DNA from 2 places in the Nonomuraea sp. NPDC051298 genome. Region 2 is predicted to be linked to the other one. Evidence: riboswitches for the same ligand, from Rfam matches in the RefSeq annotation. Region 2 holds a riboswitch; the other holds the start of a gene.

Region 1 (14,149 bases), on a different contig from region 2:
TGCTCGCGGCCGTCGCGGCTCAGCTACGACCCGCCTTCGGCGCGGGAGAGCGGGCCGAGTCCGTGATCGAAGGTCTCAATCGGCTGCTCGTGCGGCATGCGGCCGTCCCCAACCTGCACGGCCGACCGGACGGGCCCCCCGTCCTGGCCTTCCATCGCGCGGACGCGAGCCTGGTCGACGCCTGGGTCGCGGACGCGGCCACCGCCCTGGCCATGGTGATCGGAGTCGGTCAGGGGGCGAGACTCCGGTCCTGCGAGGCCGCGAACTGCGAGCGGGTCTTCCTCGACAGCACGCGCAACGCCTCCCGCAGGTTCTGTGGCCTGTCGTGCCAGAATCGCGCCAAGGCGAGCGCCTACCGCCTTCGCCGCGCGGCGAAGGCCGACTGAGTCGCGACTGCCCTGACCCCCGTCCGCACAGGCGCCGCGCGGCAAAGGTGTGGAGTAAGGCGCCGTCGGCGGGGCTACTGGTGGTCTTTGAGGTCGGCCAGGGTTTCCTCGGCCCACCGGATGCCGGTGCGGGCCTGGGCGAGGCCCAGGTCGAGGGCGTACCGGCCGAAGCGGTCGCGCGGCTCGCAGTCCAGCGTCTCCAGCCGCGCCTCGAACTCCGCCTTGATCCGCTCGACCACCCCGACCGCCTGGTCCCGCGCCATCAGCGGCAGCAGGAACGCCTGAAGCGCGATCTCGCTGCGGACCGCCCTCGCGGGCGCGTGCTCGACCATCCACGTACGCAACTCGTGCTCACCCTCGGCGGTGACCGTGTAGATCTTGCGCCCTCTCGCCCCCTCCGCCTCGACCGCCACGAGCCCGTCGGCGGCCATCTTCACCAGCTCCGGATAGATCTGCGTGTGCCCGGCCTGCCAGACGTGGTTGAGCGAGCGCTCGAACTTCTTGGCCAGGTCATAGCCGCTCGCGGGGCCGACGGCCGAGAGCAGCCCGAGCAGGGCGATCCGTAGGGACATGCCCGCCAGCATATCGAAAAGTTGACATGTCAAGACTTACCTATCACTCTTCACAGGTGAAAACTGACAGCAAGGGCAATGGCCTCATCTTGCTCGCCGTGCTCGGCGGGATGTTCCTGGCGATGCTGGACCAGACGATCGTGGGCACGGCGCTGCCGCGCATCACGTCCGAACTGGCCCGTCCACGGTCTGGCGGCCGCGCACGCCTCCGCGGCCGCGGTGGTCATCCCCGCGCTCGGGGTGGCGGGCGCGGTGATCGCCCTGGTGGCGCTGGTGGCGCTGCCGAACAACCGGCTGCGTACGCCCGCCACGCCACACTCCAAGGTCGAGGCCGGTTTCGCGTCGTGAGCGGTGCCGTGCGAAGCTGTGACTTGTCCCCAATACCTTGGAGGTCCTCATGGCGGATACACCGGAGCCGGAAGTCAGCGAAACTCCCGAGGACGAGATGAAGCGCAAGTTCCGCGAGGCGCTGGAGCGCAAGCGCGGCCAGCACGCGGGCTCGGGCGCGGGTGGCAGGGGCGGCGACCCATCGAAGATCCACGGGGCGCACGGTCCGGCTGCGAGTAAAAGATCATTCAGGCGCAAGAGCGGCGGCTGAGGCTGGAGTTCTCCGGGGGTACGGGATGCCGTGCCCCCTTTTTCTTCCCGGTCAAAGGTAGATCTTTTGTCCGATTCATGATGAAACGTTGGCAATGTCCGGTTCCGTCATTACAGTAATCGCCATTACCAGCCGGTGACCTAGTCCTTACCCAGAAGGGCAGCCGGCCGGCGCCGAATCCCGAACCCCCTCGGGAGCCGGGGAACCACCTCTTGGGGCGAATCCGGCCTGTGCCGGTAGGGCATCTCCACGCCCGAACCCGTCAGCTAACCCGGTAGGCGTGATGGAGAGGACATACCCCATGCACCAGCGCGTCGTACCCCCAGACCGCTTGCTGACGGCCGCCAACTGAACGGCCCCCTTCCTCAGGTACGCATCGTGCGCTCCGCGTAGTCAACGCCCAGCGCTGTGCCCCGCTGTGCCGTTTTGCGGGCGCAACCTCCCTGTCCCCCCGTGAAGGGTGTTGCTGTTCCATGATTGCCTGTTTTGGTCTGCGTTCCCTCGCCATCCTCACCGCCATCGCAGTCGGCGCGCTCGTCCTGGTCGGCACCGCCGCCCACGCCGACTCGGCCGACAACGAGAAGATCCTGCTCAAAGGGTCGACCACGGCCTCGTACTTCTGGGACGACTCCTCCGGCCGCGCCGGCGACACGGGCCTGCCCGCCAGCGGCAAACCCATGCAGAAGGGCCTGGCCGCGAGCCCGAGCTGGCCGCTCCTGACCGAGGGCTACGTGGTCTACAAGGGCAAGAAGGCGCCCTTCTTCGTGGGCGACCGCGGGCCGGGCGAACCGTCGAACCGCGGGATCATGCTGGACCTCGACGCCAAGACGTTCGCCGACCTGACCGGCGGCAGCTTCAACGCCGACACCCTCGGCGTGGACGGCGTCGGCGGCCAGGGCCACATCGAGCTCGACTACGTGATCACCAAGTGGGGCGACGGGGTGGGCAAGAAGAACCACCCGGTGCCGTTCTCGACCGGCGCCTGGTCCGAGCGCGACAACAACCCGGCCACCCCTCCGGCCGACCAGGAGCCCCCGGCGGTCGACGGCGACGCGGCCGGTGACGGGGTGGAGAACCAGGGCGGTTCCGTGAGCACCGTGCTGGTGGCCGGCACCCTGACCGCCGCGGGCGCCGCGCTGCTCGGCAGCGACCGCCTCCGTCCCCTCCTCGTGCGCTGAGACTCCTCCCATCGTGAGCGCGGGCCCTGCTTTACGCCGCCCGAACCAGAATGACATTCTGGTCTCCGTGACGAACCGCGTAGCCGCGAACGGCATCGACCTCGCCTACGAGAGCTTCGGCTCTCCAGAAGGACGCCCGCTGCTCCTGATCATGGGCCTCGGCGCCCAGCTCATCCAGTGGGACGAAGCGCTCTGCGAACTCCTGGTGGAGCAGGGACACCACGTCGTGCGGTTCGACAACCGCGACGCGGGCCTGTCCACGCACCTCCACGACCTGGGCGTCCCCTCGGCGGGGGCGCCCGCGCCGTACCTGCTGGACGACCTGGCCGACGACACCGCCGCGCTCATGGACGCCCTCGGCCTGCCCGCCGCCCACGTGGTCGGGGCCTCGATGGGCGGCATGGTCGCCCAGACGCTGGCCATCCGGCACCCCGGGCGGGTGCTGACCCTGACCTCGATCATGTCCACGCCCGGCCCCTCCGTGGCCCCGCCCACCGAGGCCGCGGCGGCCGTCCTGATGAGCCGGCCGCCCGCCGATCGCGCGGCGGTGCTGGAGCAGGCCGTACGCACCTGGTCGACGATCGGCTCACCCGGCTACGAGCTGGACCGGGAGAAGATCGTCGCGCGGGCCGGGCTGGCCTACGACCGTTGCTTCGACCCGGCGGGGACGGCGCGGCAACTGGCCGCCATCATGGCCTCGGGCGACCGTACGGAGCTGCTGGCCGGGGTACGGGTGCCCACGCTCGTGCTGCACGGGGAGGCCGACCCGCTCGTCCCGCCGGCCGGCGGCCGGGCCACGGCGGCGGCGATCCCGGGGGCGCGGCTGGTGACGTACCCGGGGATGGGGCACGACCTGCCGCCGGCCCTGTGGCCCGCCATCGTCGCCGAGATCACCAAGCTGACCTCCGCCTGACCCGGCGCCCTCCCCAGCCGGGCTACGGGGCGGGCTCGTCGGGCAGCAGCGCCTGCTCGTCGCGCTTGTGCACCAGGATGTTGCCCACGTACGACGTCACCGCCGTGGTCAGCCCGACGTCGGAGCCCGCCTGCTCCGACAGGTACCAGCGGTGGTCGAGGATCTCGTGGAAGAGCTGCGCGGGCTCCAGCTTGCCGCGCAGCTCGACGGGGATGGCCTCGACCGTCGGCTGGAACACCTCCGCCAGCCACCGGTGCGCCACGATGGCCTCGTCCTCGTGGCGCAGCCCCTTGGCCACCCGGAACCCGTCGAGATCGTTGAGCAGCCGCCGGGCCTGGTTCTCCTCGACGTCGAGACCGGTCAGCCGGAGCAGCCGCCGCTGGTGGTGGCCGGCGTCCACGACCTTGGGCCGGACGATCAGCCGTCCGGTGCCGACCTTGCGCCGGACCATCATCTCGGCCACGTCGAAGCCCAGCAGGTTGAGCCGCCGGATGCGGTGCTCGACGCGGTGCCAGTCGACCTCGTCGATGATCTCGCTCTCGTTGATCTCGTTCCACAGGCGGTGGTAGCGGGCGACGACGTCCTCGGCCGTCTCCATGGGGTCGATCGACGGGTGCAGCAGCCCGCCGGCCTCCAGGTCGAGCATCTCGCCGAAGATGTTCGTGTGCGCGGTGTCGATGTCGCCCAGCCGCTGCCCCTCGCTGATCATCGGGTGCATCTCACCGGTCTCCGCGTCCACCAGGTACGCCGCGAACGCTCCCGCGTCACGCCGGAACAACGTGTTGGACAACGAGCAGTCGCCCCAGAAGAAGCCGTTCAGGTGCAGCCGCACCAGCAGCACGGCCAGCGCGTCGAGCAGCCGGGTGAGCGTGTCGGGGCGCAGGGTGCCCGACATGACCGCGCGGTAGGGGAGCGAGAACTGCAGGTGCCTGGTGATCAGCGCGGCGTCGAGCCCGTCCTCGCGGCCGGTGACGTACGCGACCGGCTCCACGGCGGGCGCGTCGAGCCTGGCCAGGTCCCACAGGAGCTGATACTCCCGCCTGGCGTACCGCTCGCTGATCTCCTTGATCGCGTAGACCTTGCCCGACAGCCGGGCGAAGCGCACCACGTGCCGGGAGATGCCGCGTGGCAGGTCCACCAGATGGTGCTGTGGCCAGTCTTGCAGGGGGACCTCCCAGGGGAGGCGGATAAGGTCAGGATCGCCTAGCGCTCCGGTCATCTGCAGGGGCATTGGCCCAGGATATTGTGCATCGGTGGACGAGTTTCTTAAGTGGTACTTTTCTTCCCGTCCCGTCGTCGCCGCCTCGCTGGGCGCCGACGGCTACGATCACACACTCGGCGATCTCACCGCCTCCGGATGGCAGGCCCAGGAGCGCGAACAGGTGCTCTGGCTCGAACGCCTCTCGGCCACCGAGGCCCCCACGCCGGACGACGCGATCGACAGAGACCTCGTTCTGTCGGAGCTGAGGGGCTCGATCGCGCTCGCGTCCTGGCCCCACTGGCGGCGCGACCCGGCCGCCTACCTCTCCGCGATCTTCACCTCGATGTACGCCCCCTTCCAGCGCCGCCTCAAGCCCGAGCACGAACTGGTGGCCTCGGCCCTGTCGCGCCTGGCCGAGGTGCCCGGCGTGCTCGCGGCCTGCCGGGAGAACCTCGACCCCGACCTCGCCGCCCCGCTGCTGGTGAAGCGGGGCCTGGGCCAGGCGCGCACCGGCCGCAACCTGCTGACCCGCACCATCCCCGGCATGGTCGAGGACGAGGCCCTGCGCGCGAAGCTGGCCGAGGCCGCCGAGCCGGCCGCGCAGGCGTTCGACTCGCTCGTGACGTTCCTCGAAGGCTTCGAGTGCGGCGGCACCTGGCGGATGGGGGAGCGGCTCTACTCCACGCTGCTGCGCGAGCGCGAGCTGCTCGGCTACGGCGCCGCCGAGCTGCATCAGAAGGGCCGGGCCGCCTGGGCGGAGCTGGACGCCCGCATGCGCGAGGTGGCACTCCAGGTCAACGGCACCCAGGACTGGCGGGCGGCCATGGAGTCGCTCATGGACGACCACCCGCCCACCCTGGCCGACATGCGGGCCGAGTACGAGGCGGAGACCCGGCGGGCCCGCGACTTCGTCCGCGAGCGCGACCTCGTCACCTTCGCCGAGGGCGAGGAGTGCCTGGTGCTGCCGTCGGCCGAGTACACCCGGCCGGTCCTGTCCGTGGCCCACTACCTGGCCCCGCCGCCGCTCACGGTCTCGCGGACCGGCATCTTCTTCGTGCCGTACACGCCCGACGACTTCACCCCCGAGCAGGTGCGCCAGCGCCTGCGGACGAACTCGCGGGCCCAGATGCCCTCGATCGCCGTGCACGAGGCGTACCCCGGGCACCACTGGCACCTGTCGTACATGGCGGGCAACCCCCGTACGGTCAGGAAGGTCTTCAGGACGCCGTACTTCACCGAGGGCTGGGCCCTGTACGTCGAGAAGCTCCTGCACGAGCAGGGCTACTTCGACACCCCCGCCACCGAGCTGGCGCACCTCGACTGCCGGATCTTCCGCGCCGCCCGGATGGTCGTGGACACCGCGCTGCACTGCGAGGACCTGCCGATCGAGGAGGCCGAGACGTTCATGGCCACCAAGGCGTCGCTGTCGCCGGGCACGGCGCAGGGCGAGGTGAACCGCTACTGCGCCTGGCCCACGCAGGCGCCCTCCTATCTCACGGGGGCCATCGAGATCGACCGCATCAGGGAGTCGTTCCGCGGCTCGCCGAAGGAGTTCCACGACCGCATCGCCGGGTCGGGCGGGCTGCCGCTCGGTCTGGCCGAGCAGGTCGCGCTCGGGTAGGGCCGCTCACCGGCGGGGGAAGTCGGGAGGGTTCAGCGCGCGCTCGACCACGGCGGCGAGCTGCTCGTCCGTCAGGATGGCCGGTCTGCCGACGCCGAGGCCGCGGACGTAGACCTCGCAGAGCCACTCCAGCAGCCGGGTGGCCTCGAACGCCTCCTCCAGCGTCGCCCCGATGGTCACCCCGCCGTGGTTGGCCATCAGGGCGGCGCGCTTGCCCTCCAGCGCGCGGCGGACGTTCGCGGCCAGCTCCGGTGTCCCGTACGTGGCGTATCCGGCGACCTCGATCACGCCGCCGAGCAGCAGCGCGTTGTAGTGCACGGGCGGCAGCTCGGTCATCGTGGTGGCCACCACCGTGCCGAAGACCGAGTGGGTGTGCACGACGGCCAGGGCGTCGGTGGACTCGTAGATCGCCAGGTGCATGGGCGTCTCGCTGGACGGGCGCAGGTCGCCCTCCACCAGGTGGCCCGACATGTCCACGATCGGGCACATCTCCGGTGTCAGCCGGTCGAGCGCGACGCCCGACGGCGTGACCGCGACCCTGTCGCCCTCGCGCGCGCTGAGGTTGCCGGAGGTGCCGATGACCAGGCCCAGCTCGACGGCCCGGCGGCCGTAGTCGCACAACTGCTCGCGGAGGCTCATGCGGTGGGAATCTAGCCTCTCGCCCGGTGCGCGGCAATCGACCGGTCCGTCGCGTCCCTCCCCGGCGTGCAGAGCGCGTCCTTCCCCGGCGTTCAGAGGCGGTCGAGGGCTCGCAGCATCAGCCGCTCGGCGTCGGCGCGGGTCAGCCTGCCGGGGTAGAGGAGCAGGTGCAGGCTGAGGCCGTCCACCAGGGCGAGCAGGTGCTCGGTGAGGTCGTCGAGGTCGTCGAGGTCGGCCCCCGTCTGTGACTCGTCCTGTGGCTTCGTCCGGGGCTCCTTCTGTGGCTCCGTTCGCAGCTCGCCGTCCGCCCGCGCCTGCTCCAGCAGCCCGCGTACGGCCGCGCGCAGCTCGCCCGCCTCCGCCTCCTGCACCTCCGCCAGCCGCTCCGAGGCCAGGCTGCGGCTCCAGAAGCTGACCTCCAACCGCGTCTCCTGCGAGCGCTCGGCGTCCAGCGGCAGATTGTCCAGCAGCAGCTCCCGCAGCGCCGCCAGCCCCGTCGCGTCCCCCACCTTGCGCGTCAGCCGGGCCCGGATGCGCTCGTGCGACTGGCGCAGCGCCGACAGCAGGATCTCGTCCTTGTCGGCGAAGTAGTGCGCCAGCACCCCGTTCGAGTAGCCGGCCTCCTTGGCGATGGCGCGGGTGGTGGCGGCGTCGATGCCGTCCCTGACGATCACCCGGCGGGCCGCTGACATGACCTCGCGCCTGCGCTCGTCGTGATCGACGATCTTCGGCATCGGCCGCCTCCCCAGACACGTTGACTTTTTATTCGGACGTCTGTCTATTTAGACTATGACCGTCGCCACCGTCGGCGTCCACATCGTCGACATCCTCGCCCGGCCCGTCGAACACATCCCCGAGGGCCAGGACACCGTGCTGGTCGACCAGATCCGCCTCACCGCCGCGGGCGCCGCCGCGGGCACGGCGGTCGACCTGGTCAAACTGGGCAACGACGTGGTCACCATGGGCGCCATCGGCGACGACGAGCTGGGCGACCTCCTGCTGCTCGTGCTGGCCAAGCGCGGCGTCGACGCCTCCCGCCTGGTGCGCAGGTCGGGGGAGCAGACGGCCGCCTCGATCCTGCCCATCAGGCCCGACGGTGGGCGGCCCAGCTTCCACGTGCCCGGGGCGAACCTCGGCGTGACCCCGGCCGACGTGGAGGCCGACGTGCTGCGCGGCGCGCGGGCGATCCACCTCGGCGGGATGGACGTCACGTTCGGTCTGGGCGATCCGGCCTTCTTCGCCCTCCTGGACGAGGCGCGCGCGGCCGGGGCCGTCGTCACGATGGACCTGCTGTCCGAGATGGCCGACCTCCTGGTCATGGCCCGCGCCTTCCTCCCGCACGTGGACTACGTGCTGCCGAACGAGACGCAGGCCCTGCTCATGACCGGCGCCCCCGACGTCGAATCCGCCGCAGGGGCGCTGCTCGCCGACGGCCCCCGGGGCGTGCTGGTCACGCTGGGGGCGGCGGGCAGCCTCGTCGTGACGGCCGGCGGCACGCAGCACGTCCCGGCGCTCAAGACGGAGGTGTCCGACACCACGGGGTGCGGCGACGCGTACTGCGCGGGTTTCCTCACCGGGCTCCTGCACGGCCAGGACGTGCCCACCGCCGCCCGCTGGGGCACGGCCGCCGCCGCCAGGGTGGCCACCGGTCTCGGCTCCGACGCCGGTCTCACCGACCTCGACTCCCTCCTCAGCCTGCTCTAAGGACCCCAGATGAAAGACGCCGATCTGCGCCGGCGCGCCGCGAAAGTCGTCCCGGGCGGCATGTACGGCCACCTCAACGCCGCCCTCTTCGCCCCCGGCTACCCCCAGTTCTTCGAGCGCGGCGAGGGCTGCCGCCAGTGGGACGTGGACGGCCGCGCCTACCTCGACTTCATGTGCAGTTGGGGGCCCGTCGTGCTCGGGCACCGGCACCCGCGCGTGGAGGAGGCCGCCGCCCGCCAGGCCGCGCTCGGCGACTGCCTCAACGGCCCCGGGCCGATCATGGTGGAGCTGGCGGAGCTGCTGGTGGACACCGTGCCGAGCGCCGACTGGGCGATGTTCTCCAAGAACGGCACCGACGCCACCACCCAGGCGCTCATGGTCGCCAGGGCCGCGACAGGCCGGACCAAGGTGCTGATGGCGCACGGGGCGTACCACGGTGCGGACCCGTGGTGCACGCCGTCCCTCGCCGGCACGACGCCCAATGAGCGGGCCGACCTCGTGGAGTTCACCTACAACTCCCTGGAGTCGCTGGAGGCCGCCGCGGCCACCGTCGAGGGTGACGTGGCGGCGATCATCGTCACGCCCTTCAAGCACGACTCGTTCGAGGACCAGGAGCTGGTGGAGCCGGTCTTCGCGCGGGGCGCCAGGGCGCTGGCCGACCGGCTCGGCGCGGCGCTGGTGATCGACGACGTGCGGGCGGGGTTCCGGATCGACCTGCGGGGGTCGTGGGAGCCGTACGGCGTGCGTCCCGACCTGACGGCCTGGTCGAAGGCGATGGCCAACGGCTACCCGATCGCCGCGGTGACCGGCGCCGACGCGCTGCGCGGGCCCGCGCAGACGCTCTACTCGACCGGGTCGTTCTGGTTCTCCGCGGTGGCGATGGCGGCGGCCAAGGCGACCATCGAGACCCTGCGCGACACCGACGGCATCGCGGCCATGGGACGAGCCGGCGCCCAGCTCAGGGAGGGGCTCTACGCGCAGGCCAAGTCGCACGGGTTCGCCGTGAACCAGACCGGGCCGGTGACGATCCCGTGGCTCAGCTTCGACGGGGACGCCGACCTGTCGGTGGCGATGTACTGGAGCGACGCCTGCCTGCGGCACGGCGTGTACGTGCACCCGTGGCACAACTGGTTCATGTCGGCCGCCCACACGGAGGACGACGTGGCGCTCGCCCTGGAGGGCACCGACCAGGCGTTCGCGGAGACCCGCGCCCACTTCGGCTGAACGTCAACGGGATCCTCCCCGTAATGCTCGGAAATTTCCGGACATGGGGTTGGGTGTTGACACGCCCAAGTGAGGAGCCCCAGTGGGAGTCGATCCCGAAAGCCGGTTCGAGGAGATCTACGGATCCTCGTACCGGCCGCTGCTCGGGTACGCGCTGCGCCGCTGCCCGGACCCGGACGACGCGGCCGACGTCGTGGCCGAGACCTTCCTGACCGCCTGGCGCCGCATCGAGGAGGTCCCCCACGGGGACGAGGCCAGGCTGTGGCTCTACGGCGTGGCCAGGAACGTGCTGGCCAACCACCGGCGCGGCGAGCGGCGGCACGAACGCCGCACCGAGGCCCTGCGCGCGCAACTGGCCGCCTCGCCGACGGCCGCGGAACGGCCCGCCGAGGACCTCTCCCGGATCGGACAGGTCTTCCGCGCCCTGCCCGAGGACGACAGGGAACTGCTCGCGCTGGTCGCGTGGGAGCGGCTGAACCCCGGCCAGATCGCCAAGATCGTCGGTGTGTCCGCCAACACCGTACGGGTCAGGCTCTACCGCGCCCGCAGGCGCTTCGCCCGTGGCCTGGCCGCCGCGGGAATCGACCACTCGCGCGCCGTCGCGATCGAAGGGAGCGCAGGATGAACATCGCCGATCTCGCCCGCGTGCGTGACGAGGACCTGGCAGGAGAGCCGGTGGGACAGGCGTCCGGCGCGGGGGCGCGGGCGCTGAAGGAGTCGATCATGGCCGAGGGGCGCGAGCCCGCGGGCGATGTTCTCCCGGCGCGGCCCAGGCGCTTCACCGTGCGACGCGGCCTGGGGCGCGGTCTGGGGCTCGGCGTGCCGGTCGCCGCGCTGACCGCCGCCCTCGTGCTCTGGGCACCCTTCGGCGGCCCCGCCACCGAGTACGCCAACGCCGCCGTCTCACTCGAGAGCCGCGCCAACGTCCTCATCATCGCCGTCAACGACCCGGAGGCCGACGCCGCCACGTTCACCCAGGCGTTCCAGGCCGTGGGACTCGCCGCCGAGGTGCGCAAGGCCCCGGTGGCGCCCGAGGACGTCGGCAAGCTCATCAGCCCGGTCGCCGACGGAAACTTCCCCCAGGGTGCAGTCGTCACCGTCAGCACCTGGACAGAGGGCTGCCGTTCGGCCTGGTGCGGCGAGATCTCCCTGCCCACCGGCCTCACCGGCAGGATCGTCTTCGGCATCGGCCGGCCCGCCGAGCCCGGCGAGCCTTACGCCACCCCCGTCCAGATGGACGAGTACTCCTCCCGCGACCTGCCGGTCAAGGAGGTCAGGGCCGAGCTGGAACGGGCCGGGACCAAGATCAGCTACAACGTGATCCGGCCCGATCCGTCCACCGGAGTCGCCGAGAGCTACGCCGTCGCGGCCGAGCACGTCGGGGCCGACTGGACCGTGGAGACCGTCTCCAGGACCGCGTCCGACGCCGCTGCCATCAGCGTCACGCCCCCGGCGGACGTGCCCGCGAGCTCACTGCCGCGGTCCACCCCGCCGCCCGGATCCGACTGGTGGAGGAACTGACGGGCTCATGAGCGCCGCCCAGGTCCGGCGGACGTATGCGGTGCACGGCCGCGTCGTCCGGGGCCGCCAGGGCGGCCATTTCCGCGAGCTGCCCCGCCAGCCGCCCGTCACCCTCGGAAAGGGCCTTGAGCGCGGCGTCGGCGAGCACCGACGGGCCGCCCGCGAGTTCCGCCACCGATTTCGCCGGAACGGCGTCGGGCGCGGGTTTGAGATGGGCCGGATTGCCGTCGTACCGGGCGCGCAGACTGGTTGTCGCGTACGTCCGCGTGCAGCCGGGCGGCGGAGAACGGGCTGCCGGTGTCGAAGAGCGCCAGTTCGCCCCCGCTCTCGAAGGTGACGACGTTGCCGAATCCCGGCTACCAGCCCAGCCCGTCGGCGACCGTCAGAACGCCTTTGCCTTCCATGCCGGCGTCCACGATGCTGTCGTCTGATTGTCCGTGCCACACACGGTCCGCGTACTCCGCAATCATGTGACCCACCTTGCTTCTAGAACCTCATTCTAGGCGTGGCGTCACGGCATGGTCACGTCTCGATTGCGGCCTCTTGACGCGCGTCGTGGGCCGTTCATACGTTGCGGGCAATCGTTTAGGAAACTTTCCTAATTGAGGAGCCCCCCATGACCCACCCGGGCGAGATCTCCCGGCGTCAGCTCATCCGCCGGATCGGCATGACCGCGTTCGTCGCCGGCCCAGGCGCGGGCCTGCTGAGCGCGTGCGCCACCGCAGGCACGGGAGGCGAGCCCGCGGCCGCCCCCTCCACCTCGATCCCCGTCTCCGCGGACCCGAAGAACCCCTTCGGCGTGGACGCCAAGACGCCGCTCGAAGTCGTCATCTTCAGCGGCGGCTACGGCGACGCGTACGCCAAGGAACTGCACGAGGAGCTGTACAAGAAGGCGTTCCCCGGCGTCACCATCAAGCACACCGCCACCCAGCAGATCGGCACCCAGCTCCGCCCCCGCTTCGTCGCCGGCGACGCGCCCGACGTGCTCAACAACTCGGGCCCCGAGTCGATGGACCTGGCCGCGCTGGCCGCCGAGGGACACCTCGCCGACCTGGCCCCGCTGTTCGACGCGCCCTCGATCGACGACCCGGCCAAGAAGGTGCGCGACACGCTCACCCCGGCCGTGGTCGACAACGCCAAGATCAACGGCAGGGACCTGGTGCTCAACTACACGGTGTCCCACCGCAGCCTGTGGTACAACGCCAAGCTGTTCCAGTCGAAGGGCTGGTCGCTGCCGACGACCTGGGCGGAGTTCGCGGCACTGGGGGAGGAGGCCAAGGGGGAGGGCATCCTGCTCTTCGCGTACCCGGGGCAGAAGGGGCCGTACTACCAGCTCTGGAACGTCCTCTACACCGCCGCCAAGATCGGCGGCAACCAGGCCATCATCGACATCGACAACCTCGTGGACAACGCCTGGAACTCCGAGGCGATGCGGCAGGCCATCACCGCGTGGGTGGACATCCAGACGAAGTACGGCGACAAGGCGTACTTCGGCCTCGACCACACCCAGACCCAGATCAAGCAACTGCAGAACGAGGTGCTCTTCTACCCCACCGGCTCGTGGGTCGAGAACGAGATGGCCAAGGACAAGCCGGACAACTTCGAGTACGCCATCGCCCCCATCCCCGACGTCACCGCCGCCGACGCGATGCCGTACGGCGCCATCCAGGTCGGCGTGGGCGAGAACTTCGTGGTCGGCGCCAAGGGCAAGAACCCGCAGGGCGGCCTCGCGTACCTGCGCCTGATGCTCTCCAAGGAAGGCGCGCGCGGCTTCACGGAGAAGACGCAGAACCTCACGGTCGTGAACGGCGCCGCCGAGGGCGTCAACCTGCCCGCCGGCCTCATGAGCGCCGCCCGAGCCCAGGACAAGGCCGGCCAGAACATCATCACCGAGGCCCGCTTCGAAGGCTGGTACAAGGAGCTGTTCGACTACGGCAGCGAGCAGATCAACGTGGTCATGGCCGGCCGGATCACGCCGGCGAAGTTCCTGGCCAACATGCAGAAGAAGGCCGACGACGTCAAGAAGGACGACGCGGTCACCAAGCAGACCCGGAGCCAGTGACCCATGGAGCGGTTGCGCTCGTACGGATTCGCGGCCGGGTTCCTCGCCGTGCCCCTCGTGCTCTACACGGTCTTCGTCATCAGCCCGTACGTCCAGGCGTTCCAGCTCTCCCTGACGAGCTGGAACGGATACAGCTCGGTCGTGCGTTACGTGGGGCTGGACAACTTCGGCCGGCTGCTGGCGGACGAGGTGTTCTGGCGGGCCCTGCGCAACCACGGGATTCTGCTGCTGGTGCTGCCGCTCACCACGATCGTCATCGCGCTCTTCCTGGCCTTCCTGCTGAACCTGGGCGGCGGCACTCGCGGGGCCGGCATGAAAGGGGTCTGGGGGTCGAGGTTCTACCGGGTGGTGTTCTTCTTCCCCCAGGTGCTGGCCGTGGCCGTGGTCGGGGTGCTGTTCCAGGCCGTCTACCGGCCCGACGAGGACGGCGTCGCCAACGGCGTGCTGGCCCGCTTCGGGGTCGAGCCCGTCGGCTGGCTCATCGAGCCGGACCTGGCCCTGTGGTCGGTGCTCGCGGTGATGGTCTGGCA
Region 2 (14,149 bases):
GTGCTGGCCCATCGCATCTCGATGCTGAGCCTGCACGCGGGCGCGCTGGAGTTCCGGCCCGACGCGCCGCCGGGAGAGATCGCCAGGGCGGCCGGGGCCATCAGGACCAACGCCCACCTGGCGCTGCAGGACCTGCGGGAGGTGATCGGCGTGCTGCGCCACTCGGCCCCCGACGGCGACGACGTGGTGCCCGACCGGCCGCAGCCCACGCTCGCCGACCTGCCCGCGCTGGTGGAGGAGTGCCGCCAGGCGGGCATGGACGTACGCTTCGAACCGGCCGTCGCCGACGCGCCCGAGGGGCTGGGCCGCAACCTCTACCGCATCGTCCAGGAGGCGCTCACCAACGCGCGCAAGCACGCGGGCGGGGTGCCGGTGACCGTCAGCGTCGAGGGCGAGCGGGGCAAGGGGCTGTCGGTGGAGGTGCGCAACCCGTTGTGGGCCCGCCACGGGACCCGCCATGGGGCCCGCATCCCCGGCGCGGGGGCCGGGCTCATCGGGCTGACCGAGCGGGCCGAACTCGCGGGCGGCCGTCTGGAGCACGGCGCGACGCCGGAGGGGGAGTTCGTGGTGAGCGCCTGGCTGCCCTGGCCGGTGGAGGCGACTCAGGAGGTGGACGCGTGAGTAGTGCGGCCGGGGGACACGACGTGGGAGGCGGGCGGATGACCACACAGGACGGCGGGCCGATCAGGGTGCTGATCGTGGACGACGACGCGATGGTGCGGGCCGGGCTGGCGATGATCCTCGGCGGCGCGGGCGACATCGAGATCGTCGCGGAGGCGGGCGACGGGGCCGAGGTGCCGCCCCTGGTGGCCGCGTACCGTCCTGACGTGGTGCTGATGGACATCCGCATGCCCGGCATCGACGGGCTCACCGCCACCGAGACGCTGCGCCGTGCCTCGGAGCCGCCCGAGGTGGTGGTGCTGACCACGTTCCACGCCGACGCGCAGGTGCTGCGGGCGTTGCGGGCGGGGGCGGCCGGGTTCCTGCTGAAGGACATCGCGCCCGGCGACCTGGTGGCGGCGATCAGGAGGGTGGCCTCGGGCGAGCCGATCCTGTCGCCGCCGGTGACCCGGCAGCTCATCGCGCACGTGTCCGACGGCGGGGCCGACGAGCGCGGCGAGCGAGCCAGGAAGCTGCTCGGCCGCCTCAGCGAACGCGAGCGGGAGGTGGCCACGGCCGTCGGCAAGGGCAGGTCGAACGCCGAGATCGGGCGCGAGCTGTTCATGAGCGTGCCCACGGTCAAGGCGCACGTCTCGCGGATCCTCACCAAGCTCGACCTGAACAACCGGGTCCAGGTGGCGCTGCTGGTCTACGACGCGGGCTCGTAGCCGGCCAGCAGGCGTTCGATGGTGGCCCGGTGCAGCACCAGGTCGTCGGGGTCGTCGGGCATGGGCTGCTCGCCGAAGTGGATGCGCCGCCGCCAGACCCTGGCCATGATGACGCCGTGGCGGAGCGCGGCGTACAGCTCGTGGAAGTCCAGGTCGCGGGGCTCGTGGCCGGTCAGCTCCCGATAGGTGCGGCAGACGTCGTCGCGGCGCATGAAACCGGGCAGGCCGGGCAGGCCCGCGTCCTCCGTGAGGTCCTGGAAGAAGCGGTGCAGGAAGATCATCCAGGAGAGGTCCAGCTCGCGCGGCCCGACGGCGGCCATCTCCCAGTCGAGCACCGCGACCGGGGCGAAGTCCCTGAACATCATGTTGCCGATCCGGGCGTCGCCCCAGGTGAGCACGTCGGGGCCGGGGTCGTCCGGCCAGATCGCCTCCAGTCGGGCGAACGCCCGTTCCAGCAGCGGGATGCGGTGCCCGCCGTGCGCCCACTCGTAGTAGGCCCGCTGGGCGTCGACGTGGGCGCGCAGCCCGGCGGGGCCGAAGGGGGCCAGTTCCCCGGGCGTGAACGCGGTCTGGTGCAGCGCGGCCAGGACCCGTACGCTCGCGTCCTGCAGCCTGCGCCGGTCGGCGGGGGACGCGTCGTGCAGCCACCCCCCGAACGTGTACGGCATCACGTCCGCGGGGACGTCCCCCTCGGCGCGCTCCATGACGAGGAACGGCGTGCCGAGCGGCTCGGGGTCGGGCTCGTACCAGAGGGCGCGGGGCGCTGGGATCCCAGCTTTTTCCCTGGCCAGGCGCATCACCTCGAACTGGGCCCCCAGGTCGTACGCCGGGAAGACCGGAACCGCCCCGGGCGCAGGTGCGAGCCTGGCTACGCAGCGCGTAACGTCTCCGTCCCAGGAGGCGGTGAAGAACAGGGTCTCGCTCGACAGCCCGTTCTCCGACGGCCTGGACATCTCCGACACCGCGGCGCTCGCGCCCACCTGGGAGCGCAGCCAGGCGGTGGCGCGTTCCCGCAGTTCCGCGAGGTCACGGGTGGAGGTGCGCAGTTGCTCGGTCATGACCGGCCTCCCGGGTGGACATGAGCCCTTTGACAGTCGTATACCGCCTAGCAAGCGCTTGTCCATATACGGGTGGCCGTTACGGTCAGGTACGCAACAGCCGTACCCTTGTCTGAAAGGGCATGTCGCGAAGGGACAAGTGGGATGAGTTCAGCGGGTGAGGGCCTGGCTCGCCCGCTTCCCGAGCAGGTGCGGCTCAACGTCGTCGACCTGGCGTCTCAGGTTCTCGGCGCGGTGCCCGCTGCGTCCGTGCCGCCGCCGCTGCGGGGCATCGCCAAGTTCGACCCCCGCAAACGGGCCAAGCTGGGCGGGGCCCCCATCGCGGCGCAACTGGAGAACGACAAGAAGTTCCGCGAGCTGGTCGCCGAGTCCGTGGCGGCCGGCTGGCCCGAGCTGGTCGCCTCGCTGGCCGAGGGCAACGTCCCCCCGGCCGCCGACCCGGTGCTCGTGGCCGCGGCAGCCTACCTCACCAGGCCGCCGGGCTGGGCGGAGATGATCGAGGCGGCCCGTACCGATCTGGAGCAGACGGCCGTGGCGGCCGAGAGCTCCGAGCGCGAGGAGGCCGTGGCGCGGCTGCGCGAGCAGCTCACCGCGCAGAAGAGCGCGGCCAAGGAGGAGACCGACCGGCTGCGCGAGCAGATCAAGGCGGCCCGCGCGGAAAACTCCGATCTGCGCCGCAAGCTGCACGACGCCCGCGAGCGGGCCAAGTCGGCGGTGCGGCGGGCCGAGGAGATGGAGCACGCGGCCGACGAGGCAAGGTCGGCCGCCACCGCCGCGGGCAGCGGCGCGGAGTCCGAGCTGCGGCGGTTGCGCGAGCGGCTGGCCGACGTGGAGAAGCAGCTCGAAGCCTCGCGCCGGGCCGCCCGCGAGGGCCGGAGCATCGAGGACGCCCGCATCCGCGTGCTGCTCGACGCGCTGCAGGACGCCTCGGCCGGGCTGCGCCGCGAGCTGGCCCTGCCCACCACGATCAGCCGGCCCGCCGACTCGGTCGCGGCGGTCACCGGTGAGCGCCCCGGGGTACGCGGGGTGCCCGCGCGAGCCCTGGCCGACGACGACCCCCAGCTCCTCGACCAGCTCCTCGCGCTGCCGCAGGTGCATCTGATCATAGACGGTTACAACGTCACCAAGACCGGCTACGGCACACTCACCCTCGCCGACCAGCGCACCCGGCTCATGAACGCGCTCGGCGGGCTGGTGGCGCAGACCCGGGTCGAGGTGACCGTGGTGTTCGACGGCGCGGAGCTGAACGCCCCCGTTCAGGTGGTGGCGCCGCGCGGGGTGCGGGTGCTGTTCAGCGCGCCGGGGGAGATCGCCGACGACGTCATCCGCCAGCTCGTACGCGCCGAGCCGCCAGGCCGGGCCATCGCCGTGGTGTCGTCCGACCGGGAGGTGGCCGAGTCGGTCAGGCGGATGGGCGCCAGACCCGTTCCGTCTGGCTTGCTGCTGCGTCGGCTGAGCCGCGCATAAGTTATGAATTGCCGGGTTTGGGCGATGCCTCACCCGTCCCTTCTGTACTATTTCGCCCCAGGTGGAATCCCTGGGAGGCGACGCTGTGAGGTTCGGCGGGGTACCGGTGGCCGCGGGGCTCGCGTTCGGGCTGGTGCTGACTCCTCTCGGAGCGGCCGTCGCTGACCCCGAGCCCACGCTCGCCCAGGCCAAGGCCAAGCTCGACAAGCTCAACGACCAGGCCGACAAGGTCGTCGACCGGTACAACACCGCGAACGAGCGCTACAAGAAGGCCAAGACCACCTACACCAAGCTGAACGACGGCTACAAGCGCAAGCTGGCGACCGTCGCGGACCTGCGCGCGCAGGTGGTCGGCATGGCCGTCGACAGCTACCAGCTCGGCGAGGACGTCACCTCCTGGCCCGGCATCGTCGGCTCGGAGAACCCCGCGGGGATGCTGGCGGGGCTGGCGGTGGCCGGGCAGCTCGCGCGGGAACGGGCCCAGAAGCTGGCCGTGTTCGACCGGGAGAACCGCGGGCTCAAGGGCGAGCGGGACAAGGCCGAGGCCGCGCTGAAGGACGCCGACAAGGAACGGGACTCCGTCCAGGAGGAACGCTCCGAGGTGCAGAAGCTGATCACCCAGCAGAAGAAGCTGCTGAAGAAGCTGGGGGCGTACAACCCCGGAAACCCGGACAGCGTCGGCATCAAGTACACGGGGCCCGCCTCGGGGAACGCGGCCGCGGTGCTGCGGTTCGCGTACGCGCAGGTGGGCAAGCCGTACATCTACGGCGGCACGGGGCCCAGGGGGTACGACTGCTCCGGGCTGACGCAGGCGTCCTGGGCGGCGGCGGGCGTGTCGTTGCCGCGTACGACGTGGCAGCAGTGGGCGTGGGGGGCGAACCGCAAGGTGGACCTCGACGACCTGCAGCCGGGGGATCTCATCTTCAGCGAGGGGCTGGGGCACGTCAGCATCTACGCCGGCAACGGGGACATCGTCCACGCGCCGCAGACGGGCGACGTCGTCAAGGTCGTCAAGCTTTCCGCGTACGGCCGCAACCTGGTCGGCGCCATCCGCCCCTGACCCGGGCGAGGTCATCGTTCGGCCGGCACCTTCTCGGCGGGCCTGAGGAAGAAGATGCCGAGGGCCAGGATCAGGATGAAGGGGATGTCGGTCAGGAACTTGCTCCAGTAGCGGTCCAGGTCCGTGGCCGCCTGCGCGACCATGAGCAGGGCGTGGGCCAGGTTGGCCCACATCGTGAAGGACAGGAACGACCTGTGGGCAACCGGGTTCCTGGCCGCCGCCAGGAGGAACACGGCCCACACGATGTAGATCGCGAACAGCATGGGCGGCACGTGGGCCTGCTCGTGGCCGGAGCTGACGTCGTTCCAGATCGTCCAGTTCAGCGGGCCACCGGTCTCCGCCAGCAGGGGTGTCCGCACCATGAACCCGATGAAGAGCGGTACGAAGATCACGAGCGACAGCACGCCGTAAACGCGTAGGAACACGGCGAGGGCGCGCGGCCTTCTGTCTTGGTTGTGGTCGTCCATGTCGAGCCTCTCTCGCAGCCGTTGCATGGTCGGACACTACAACTCTCTAGTTGGAAAAGACAACTATGAAGATGGATTCAAGGACTGTCGCTGGTAGGGTAGGAGCATGGCGGGCAAGCGGAGTTACGGCGATGGATGCGCGATCGCGCACGCTCTCGAGCTCGTGGGAGAGCGCTGGGCGCTGCTGGTCGTGCGGGAGCTGATCCTCGGGCCCAAACGTTTCACGGACCTGCGCGCCGGTCTGCCGGGGATCAGCGCGGACATCCTGACCCAGCGCCTGCGCGAGCTTACGGACGCCGGCATCGTGCGGCGCCGCAAGCTCTCCCCGCCCGCCGGCTCCTGGATCTACGAACTGACCGATTGGGGCGCCGAACTGGAGCCCATCGTCACCGACCTCGCCCGCTGGAGCAGCCGCTCCCCCTCGCTGCCACACGGTGCCCCGCTCAGCGCCGATTCCGCCGCCCTGTCGCTGAAGGCCCTGTTCGCGCCCGCTGTCGGCGAAGCGCTCCACCTCGCCGTTGGCCTGCGGCTCGGCGAGCACCATTTCCTGCTGCGGGTGGACCGTGACCGCCTCCACCTGGCCCGCGTCGACTCCGGCCTGCCACAGGCGGACCTGGTCATCGAGACCAGCCCGCAGACCCTGGCCGCCGTGCTCGGCCGCGCCCGCACTCTCGACGACGTCCTCACCCGGGGTGACCTCACCCTGGCCGGACCGCGGGCCACCGCGGAACGCTTTCTACGCCTCTTCGCGCCCCCGGAGCCGATCGCCGAAATGTCGGCGCGTCAAGGGTAGGGGGTGGGCGTGCGGCTGGACGCTCGTGCGTGAGTCGCTCGTGCGCGGCGCTGACTTCCGGCTTCCCGCTCGGTCCTCGTCACCGGCTGTCCCCGGCGGAGGCGCTTCGACTTCGCTACTATCCACCATAGTAGCTATGTTGATCTCCGGGGCAGGACCGGGCTTTCTTCAGGCCATTTGGGTATGGCGACGGATCGTAGAGTGTGGCGATATTTCGCGAAATGTGTGGTGATGGCGGACCGGTGGGCGGCCGTTCGAGGGTGTTCGCGGAATCGGCGTCGGTGTGACGGATGTGACGAAAGGGATGTCTGGGACCTGACAATCTTGGACGTGTCCAAGTGTGAGCAGGGTCACATTCTGGTAACGAAGCTTGGGGTTCCAGCAGGGGTTTCAGCTCTGACATCACCCTCTGTCTGATCTTTACAGCCCGGTGTGCGCTTTGCCGATCCTTGAACCTTCGGCGTAGCTTCTGGCGTCGTCGCGGTGCACAAGCCATGTCCCCCGCGAACCGGCATCGGTCCTCCCGATGTGAGACAGACAAAGATCCGCCGGTCGCCCCCGATACCCCTCGAGGAGCAGCACCCTCATCGGGCGGCGACCTGCCGAATCCGTGCAGTCATGAGGCACGGAGCCGGGGACCCAGCGATCCCGTTTCTTCCCGAGGGATCAGGGGTGAGTCGGCGCGCGAGTCGCGCCGTAGGGCTACTTCCAGGCCCGAATCCGTCAGCTAACCCGGTAGGCGTTCGTGGAAGACGCGAGGAGAAATCCTGTCCACCTCCCTGCAGAACCCCCGCCTGTCCCGCTTCGCCCTGAGCGGCGTAGCACTCACGATGACCGTGACGGCCGGAGGTCTTGTCCTCCATGCCCCCACGGCTCAGGCGACGACGACGAGCGACTCGGCCGGAACGACGGCGACGGTGGCCACCACCGCCGGCGCCTCGAAGACGGCCACGGCTGCCCGGCAACGGGCCGCCAAGGTCGCCCGGCAACAGGCGAAGGCCCGCAAGGCCGTCGCCGCGGCCAAGGACCAGATCGGTGACCCGTATCGGTACGGGGGCACAGGGCCTGGTTCGTTTGACTGCTCCGGCCTCGTCCTGTTCGCCTGGAAGAAGGCCGGCGTCAAGCTCCCGCGCGTGGCGAGCAGCCAGTTCGCCCGCATCAGGAACAAGATCTCCTGGCGCAACCTCAAGCCAGGTGACCTGCTGTTCTTCAGCGGGCTCGGCCACGTGGGCATGTACGTCGGCAAGGGCAAGATGATCCATTCACCACGGACGGGTGAACGGGTACGCATCGACAAGCTGGACGGATGGCGCAAGTCGTCTTTCGTCGGCGCGGTCCGTCCCGGCATGTGAAGAAGCCCCGCCCGGATTCCCCCCGATCCGGGCGGGGCTCTCGCCTGTCCCCACGGGCGGCCGCGAATCCGCCCCCGCAGCACGCGGCTGCGGCGGCTGCCAGGCGGTGGAGGCGGTGACCTGGAGGTGGCCACGAATCCGCGCAAGCGCACGTGGCGGCTGCCAAGCGGCAGCCGCGAACTCCCCCAAGCGCACGTGGCGGTTGCCAAGCGGTAGCCGTGAATCCGCCCGAGCGCACGTGGTGGTTGCCAAGCGGTAGCCGTGAATCCGCCCGAGCGCACGTGGTGGTTGCCAAGCGGCGGCCGTGAGTCCGCGCAAGCGCACGTGGTGGTTGCCGGGCGGTGGCCGTGGATTCGCGCAAGCGCGGGCACGAGTGCCGGGCGGCTACGATCGGCCCCGTGTCCGAGCAGGTGAGCCGACGAGCCGTGGTGGCCGTCCTCCTGCTCCTGGTTCCGGGCGCGGCACCGCTTCCCGATCCCTCTGCCCTGCCCCCGGAGATGCGCGACCTGTGGCCCGGCCGCACGGTCGTCAGCCGGGGCAGGCACTCCGTGGTGGCCGGGCATGACTCTGCCGGGCGTGACTCCGGCGGGCATGAGCCCGCCGGGCACGACGCCGCCGGGCTCGCTGATCTGGCCCGGAGGGCGGATGCGGCCGGGCTCCGTGTCTCCGCCGTCCTGGGCGGGCGGGTACGACCGCTCGTCGTCGTTCCGGCGTCCGCCCGCGAGGCCGCCGCGCTGGCCGGAGTGGACCGGCTCGACGGCCTGGCCGCCGTGGCCGACCGTGGGCGCGTGATCGTCGTCCCCGAACTCTTCGCCACCCTCAACCCCACCGGCAAGGACATCGTCCTGACCCACGAGCTGACCCACGTCGTGGCCGGGACCGAGGGCCTGCCGGTCTGGCTCTACGAGGGGTTCGCGGACTACGTGGCCTACCGCGACGCCGGGTTGCCCGTCGCCACGGCGGCGGCCGAACTGGCGGCCGAGGCGCGGGCCGGGCGCCTGCCGAGCGCTTTGCCCGGACCTGCGGCTTTCGCGGCGGACGGGTCCGACCCGGTCCGGCTCGCGCGTGCGTACCAGGAGGCTTGGCTGGCGTGTCGCTTCTTCGCTGACCGGTTCGGTGAGGGGACCCTGGTGAGGCTCTACCGTGCGGCCCAGCGGGCGGGCGTCGATCGGGCGCTCGCCTCACTGGGCCTCTCCGTCGCCACGCTGACGGCGCGGTGGCGCGAGTACGTGCGGGATCAGCTCGTGTGAAGGGGAGGCAGATGAGCGAACGGCGAGATGAGGAAGACGCGCCGCACGACACCGGCAGGCCGGAAGCGGAGACGCCGGTGACGGGCGCGCGAGAGGCGGAGACGTCGGCGGCCGGGACGCGCGAACGCGACGTGCCGGACGGAGAGATGGCCGCCGTAGGGGTGAGCGCCGCACACTCTGACGGTGCCGCACACTCTGACGGTGCCGCACACTCTGACGGTGCCGCACACTCTGACGGTGCCGCACACTCTGACGGTGCCGCACACTCCGACGGCGACGCGCACTCAGGCGCGGACGGGCGTTCGGGGTCGGACGCGGACCTGGGAGGCGAGCGGCACGCGTGGGGTGAGTCCCGCTCGGGGCCGGAGCCCGGCGGCGACGCGGCGGCCTCCGGCGGCGCGGGAGGGACGGGGGAGGCGGCCGTGGCGGCGTCAGGGAACGGCGCGCTGCGACGGCAGGCCGGGATCGCGCTGGCGCTGCTCGCCCTCGTGATCGTGGCCGTGGCCGCGTTCAGCACCCCCTGGCACGTGCTGACCGGCGGCCCGCCCGATCCGGCGCGCGACTTCAGCGCCGCCCAGATCGCCAGGTCGCAGGCGTTCGACGCGGCCACGAGCCTGCCGAGCTACCTCTCGCTGGCGCTCACGATCATCTTCGCGGCGGTCCTGGTGGCCACCCCGTTCGGGGCCAAGGTGCTGGGCCGCCTCAAAGGCCCCTGGTGGGTGCGGACGATCCTCGGCGTCGTGGTGCTCACGGCGATCGTGGAGCTGTTCAGGTGGCCGCTCGGCATCTGGTTCGAGACGATCCTGCGCGACTACGGCCTGTCCACCCAGGACTGGGGGAGCTGGACCGGGGACCGGCTGAAGAGCCTGGGCGTGGAGACGTTCCTGCTGTGCGTGATGCTGCTGGCCCTGGTGGCGCTGGCCCGCAGGTTCAGGCGGTGGTGGATCCCCGCGGGGGTGGGCGCGTTCGCGCTGGCGGTGCTGGCGTCGTTCGTGTATCCGGTGGTGTTCGAGCCGCTGTTCAACGACTTCACCCCGATGGCGCAGGGCCCGCTGCGGACGAACCTGCTCCAGATGGCCGAGCGCGACCGGGTGCCGGTCGAGGACGTCCTGGTCGCCGACGCCTCACGCAGGACGACGGCGCTCAACGCGTACGTGTCGGGCTTCGGCGCCACCCGCCGCATCGTCGTCTACGACACGCTGCTCCAGGCCCCGCAGCCGGAGGTGGAGCTGGTCGTGGCGCACGAGCTGGCCCACGCCAAATACAACGACGTGCTCTACGGCACGCTCATCGGCGGTCTGGGCGCCGGTCTGGGGGCGATCGTCCTGTTCCTGGTGTTCGATCCGCTGCGGCGTCGCGTCGGCGTCGCGTCGATCGGCGATCCGCGCGCGGTGGGCGTGGTCATGGGGCTGATGACCATCGGCTCGCTGATCATGGGACCGGCCCAGAACGTGATCAGCCGCCACATCGAGGCCAGGGCCGACCTGCACGCGCTCGATCTCACCGGGGACCCGGCGACGTTCATCGCCATGCAGAAACGCCTGGCGGTCACAAATATTTCGGATCTGTCGCCGGATGCGGTGGAATATGTGCTCTATGCCTCCCATCCTCCAGGTCCCGAGCGCATCGCCATGGCCCGCGCGTGGGCCAAGCTGAACGGCGTCCCCGTACCGTGACCGATCCCGTGACCGCCCCCGTGGGCGGCGTGCTCTTCGTGACCAACGACTTCCCGCCCAGGCCGGGCGGGATCCAGTCGTTCGTGCACGGGCTCGCGCTGCGCACGCCGGGCGTCACGGTCTACGCCCCCGCCTGGCCGGGCAGCGCGGAGTTCGACCGGCGGCAGCCGTACCGGATCGTGCGGCATCCCCGCAGGCTCATGCTGCCGACACCGGCCGTCGCGCGTACGGCGGCCGGGTTGGTGGCCGGGTACGGCGTGCACACGGTCGTGTTCGGCGCCGCCGCGCCGCTCGGGCTGCTGGCCCCCCGCCTGCGTCGGGCGGGGGCGCGGCGGGTGGTGATGCTCACCCACGGCCACGAGGCGTCGTGGGCGAGCGCGCCGGGCTTCCGCTCGGTGCTGCGCAGGATCGGCGCGCACGCCGACGTGGTGACGTACCTGGGGGAGTACACGCGCCAGCGGCTGGCCGCCGTCATCCCGGCGGCCAAGCTCGTACGGCTCGCGCCCGGCGTGGACGTCGAGCAGTTCCACCCCGGCGCGGCCAAGGCCGAGCTGGGCCTGCCGGGGCGGCCGGTGGTCGTGTGCGTGTCGCGCCTGGTGCCGCGCAAGGGCCAGGACCAGCTCATCAGGGCCTGGCCCCAGGTGCTGCGCTCGGTGCCGGACGCGGTGCTGCTGCTGGTGGGCGGGGGGCCGTACCGGAAGGCGCTGGAGCGGCTGGCGGCCGGGCACGAGTCGGTCAGGTTCACCGGGACGGTGCCGGCGTCCGGCCTGCCCGGCTACTACGCGGCGGCGGACGTGTTCGCCATGCCGTGCCGTACCCGGTTGAAGGGGGTGGACGTGGAGGGGCTCGGGATCGTGTTCCTGGAGGCGTCCGCCAGCGGGCTGCCGGTGGTGGCGGGCGCGTCCGGTGGCGCTCCCGACGCGGTGCGGCCCGGCGAGACCGGCCTCGTCGTGGACGGGGCGGACGCGGGGGAGGTGGCGCAGGCCGTCGTCGAGCTGCTCACCGACCCCGACAAGGCGCGCAAGATGGGCGCGCGGGGCCGCGACTGGGTGACCGGCGAATGGGCGTGGGACCAGGTGGCCGCCCGCTTCGGAGGCCTCCTCCGTCCGCCGGACCACTAGCCGGGACCGGCGGACGGAGAAGGCCGCCGGGTCACCCCTTGGTCGAGCCGAGCGTGAGCCCGGCCACGAACTGCTTGTGCAGGAGCTGGAAGACGATCAGCGTCGGCAGCGCCACCAGCACCGACCCGGCCGCCAGCAGGTTGAAGTCGGTGAAGAACTGGCCGCGCAGGTTGTTCAGCGCCGAGGTGACGGGCAGCTTGTCGCCCGACGACATCAGCACCAGCGCCCACAGGAAGTCGTTGTACATCCAGGTGAACTGCAGCGTCGACAGCGCCGCCAGCACCGGTCGGCACAGCGGCAGCGTCAGGCGCCAGTACCGCTTCCACACCCCAGCCCCGTCCACCAGGGCCGCCTCGGTGATCTCCTCGGGGATCGTGCGCATGAAGTTCGCCATCACGAAGACGCAGAAGCCGAACTGGAACGCCACGTGGATGAGGATCAGCCCCAGGTAGGAGTCGTAGAGCGACTGCGAGTCCGACAGCCAGGCGGGCAGCGGGACGAGCGTGTAGAGGGTGTAGAGCGGGGTGATGAGGACCTGCGGCGGCAGCAGGTTGCCCGCCGTGAACACGATCAGCAGCGCCCTGCGGCCGGGGATGCGCAGCCGGGCGATCGCGAAGGCCGTGAACGAGGCCAGGAAGAGCGTCACCGCCACCCCGGGGACCACCACGATCAACGTGTTGAGGTAGTAGCGGGGCAACTCGGCCTGCGTCCACGCCTGGCCGTAGTAGTCGAGCGTGAGGTGCTCGGGCAGCGAGAAGTAGCCAAGGCGGGCGGTCTCCTCGTACGGCCGCAGCGAGGCGTACACGGCGAGGACGAGCGGCAGCAGCCACCCCAGCCCCACCAGCGCGAGGAAGACGTGCAGCAGGATCCGCAGCGGACGGACCGGCCGGCGCGCGGGCGCGCGGGCCGCCTGCTGGGCCGGGGGAGCGGGGGCGGTCAGCGTCATCGCTCCTCCTTGAACAACTGCGACAGGTACGTGACGATGAACCCCAGCGAGATCGCCAGCAGGATCACCGCGATCGCCGAGCCGAACCCGATCCGGCTGGCCTCGCCCACGATGTTCTCGGTGACCAGCACCGACAGCAGCTCAAGCCCGTTCCTGCCCTTGTTGACGGCGTAGACGACGTCGAACGCCCGCAGCGCCTCGATCACCGTGATGACCAGCACGATCACGTTGACCGGCCGCAGCGTCGGGAACACCACCCGGAAGAACGCCTGCCGCTCGCTCGCCCCGTCGATGGCCGCGGCCTCCTTCAGCGCCGGGTCGACCGCCTTCAGCCCGGCCAGGTAGATGATCATGACGTAGCCCACGTGCCGCCAGGCCGCCGCGACCATGATCACCCAGATGTTGATCGAACGGTCTCCGAGCCAGTCCACGTTCAGCCCGGTCACCGCGTTCAGCACGCCGTAGTCGGAGGAGTAGACGAGTTGCGCGATGAAGCCCACCACGGCCAGCGACAGCACGACCGGCATGTACAGGGCGCTCTGGTAGACCCGCGACAGCCGCAGCCGCCGGTCCAGCAGCACCGCGCAGAACAGCCCGAACGGCGTGGCGACCAGCCCCAGGAAGGCCAGCCACAACACGTTGTTGCGGACCGCCGACCAGAACGGCGGATACTCGGCCGCCAGGTCGTGGTAGTTCTGGCCGCCCACCCACTCGATGGGCCCGATGCCGTTCCAGTCGGTGCCCGACAGCCCGATGGAGGCCAGCGTGGGCCCCCAGATCAGGCCCACGTTGACGATGACGGCCACCCCCAGCCCGATGACCAGCACGGTCAGATCCCGGGCGGAGTAGCGACGGGTCTTGACGGCCATCAGCGGAAGATGTTCGCCTTCTGCTGCTCGATGCCGGCCAGCAGCGGGTCTATCTCGTCGGGTTCGCCGACGAACGCCTGCAGCGACGGGATCATCACGGTCGAGGCGAAGTCGGGCCGCGTGTCGCGGTCGAGGAACTGCGCGATGTGCGTGGCCTTCGACACCAGCTCCGCGCCGCGCTTCTGCAGGGAGCTGTAGCCGGAGGTGTCGGCCTTGGAGCTGGCGGCCAGCGTGCCGGGGTCGAGGCCGGTGGCGACGTTCTGGGCGGACGCCTGGGCGAAGTGCTTGAGCAGGGCCTTGGCGCCGGCCACGTTCCTGGCCTTGGCGGAGATCATGTAGCCGTCGATGGGGGCGTCGATCGAGTCGGTCCCGTACGCGGGGTTGATCTCGGGGAAGGTGAAGAAGTCGAGGTCGTCGCGGTCGGCCTCGGGGATCTGCTGGGCGACGAACATCCCGAGCAGGTACATCCCGGTCTTCTTCTGCGCGAGCGACTGCGCGGCCTCCTGCCACGTACGTCCCAGCGCGGCCGGCTGGTGGAACTCCATCAGCCCCCGCCAGGTGTCGAACACCTGCCTGACCCGAGGGTCCGTCCACGACTCCTTGCCGCCCATGAGGGAGACGTGGAAGTCGTAGCCGTTCGTGCGCAGGTTGAGGATGTCGAACGTGCCCATCGCCGGCCAGCCGTCCTTGTCGGCGAACGCGATCGGGATCAGGCCGTCGGCCTTCATCCTCCTGGCCAGCGCGGTGAACTCGTCCAGCGTG

What was found. A riboswitch is a leader RNA that binds a small molecule or an ion and turns the genes downstream of it on or off. The one in region 2 is predicted to bind cyclic di-AMP.
Region 1: another riboswitch for cyclic di-AMP. It lies ahead of ACZ6S0_RS18970 (hypothetical protein); the one in region 2 lies ahead of ACZ6S0_RS07535 (C40 family peptidase).

The regions. Positions count from the first base shown of each region.
Region 1 covers NZ_JBVJIM010000005.1:421,272-435,420, forward strand. The annotation lists gene ACZ6S0_RS18950 (CGNR zinc finger domain-containing protein) at 1-386, shown strand, start outside; gene ACZ6S0_RS18955 (PadR family transcriptional regulator) at 461-958, opposite strand; gene ACZ6S0_RS18960 (hypothetical protein) at 1,178-1,306, shown strand; gene ACZ6S0_RS18965 (DUF5302 domain-containing protein) at 1,356-1,556, shown strand; cyclic di-AMP (ydaO/yuaA leader) riboswitch at 1,718-1,852, shown strand; gene ACZ6S0_RS18970 (hypothetical protein) at 2,030-2,734, shown strand; gene ACZ6S0_RS18975 (alpha/beta fold hydrolase) at 2,802-3,647, shown strand; gene ACZ6S0_RS18980 (DUF4032 domain-containing protein) at 3,670-4,878, opposite strand; gene ACZ6S0_RS18985 (DUF885 domain-containing protein) at 4,901-6,469, shown strand; gene ACZ6S0_RS18990 (class II aldolase/adducin family protein) at 6,476-7,108, opposite strand; gene ACZ6S0_RS18995 (TetR/AcrR family transcriptional regulator) at 7,201-7,842, opposite strand; gene ACZ6S0_RS19000 (carbohydrate kinase family protein) at 7,898-8,812, shown strand; gene ACZ6S0_RS19005 (aminotransferase class III-fold pyridoxal phosphate-dependent enzyme) at 8,822-10,036, shown strand; gene ACZ6S0_RS19010 (RNA polymerase sigma factor) at 10,119-10,661, shown strand; gene ACZ6S0_RS19015 (hypothetical protein) at 10,658-11,557, shown strand; gene ACZ6S0_RS19020 (hypothetical protein) at 11,478-11,732, opposite strand; gene ACZ6S0_RS19025 (hypothetical protein) at 11,683-11,988, shown strand; gene ngcE (N-acetylglucosamine/diacetylchitobiose ABC transporter substrate-binding protein) at 12,174-13,619, shown strand; gene ACZ6S0_RS19035 (carbohydrate ABC transporter permease) at 13,623-14,149, shown strand, end outside.
Region 2 covers NZ_JBVJIM010000002.1:477,678-491,826, forward strand. The annotation lists gene ACZ6S0_RS07500 (sensor histidine kinase) at 1-621, shown strand, start outside; gene ACZ6S0_RS07505 (response regulator) at 660-1,328, shown strand; gene ACZ6S0_RS07510 (phosphotransferase family protein) at 1,310-2,386, opposite strand; gene ACZ6S0_RS07515 (NYN domain-containing protein) at 2,531-3,853, shown strand; gene ACZ6S0_RS07520 (C40 family peptidase) at 3,939-4,913, shown strand; gene ACZ6S0_RS07525 (DUF6632 domain-containing protein) at 4,925-5,407, opposite strand; gene ACZ6S0_RS07530 (winged helix-turn-helix transcriptional regulator) at 5,487-6,173, shown strand; cyclic di-AMP (ydaO/yuaA leader) riboswitch at 6,764-6,930, shown strand; gene ACZ6S0_RS07535 (C40 family peptidase) at 7,091-7,525, shown strand; gene ACZ6S0_RS07540 (gluzincin family metallopeptidase) at 7,924-8,775, shown strand; gene ACZ6S0_RS07545 (M48 family metallopeptidase) at 9,198-10,451, shown strand; gene ACZ6S0_RS07550 (glycosyltransferase family 4 protein) at 10,472-11,572, shown strand; gene ACZ6S0_RS07555 (carbohydrate ABC transporter permease) at 11,604-12,518, opposite strand; gene ACZ6S0_RS07560 (carbohydrate ABC transporter permease) at 12,515-13,387, opposite strand; gene ACZ6S0_RS07565 (ABC transporter substrate-binding protein) at 13,387-14,149, opposite strand, start outside.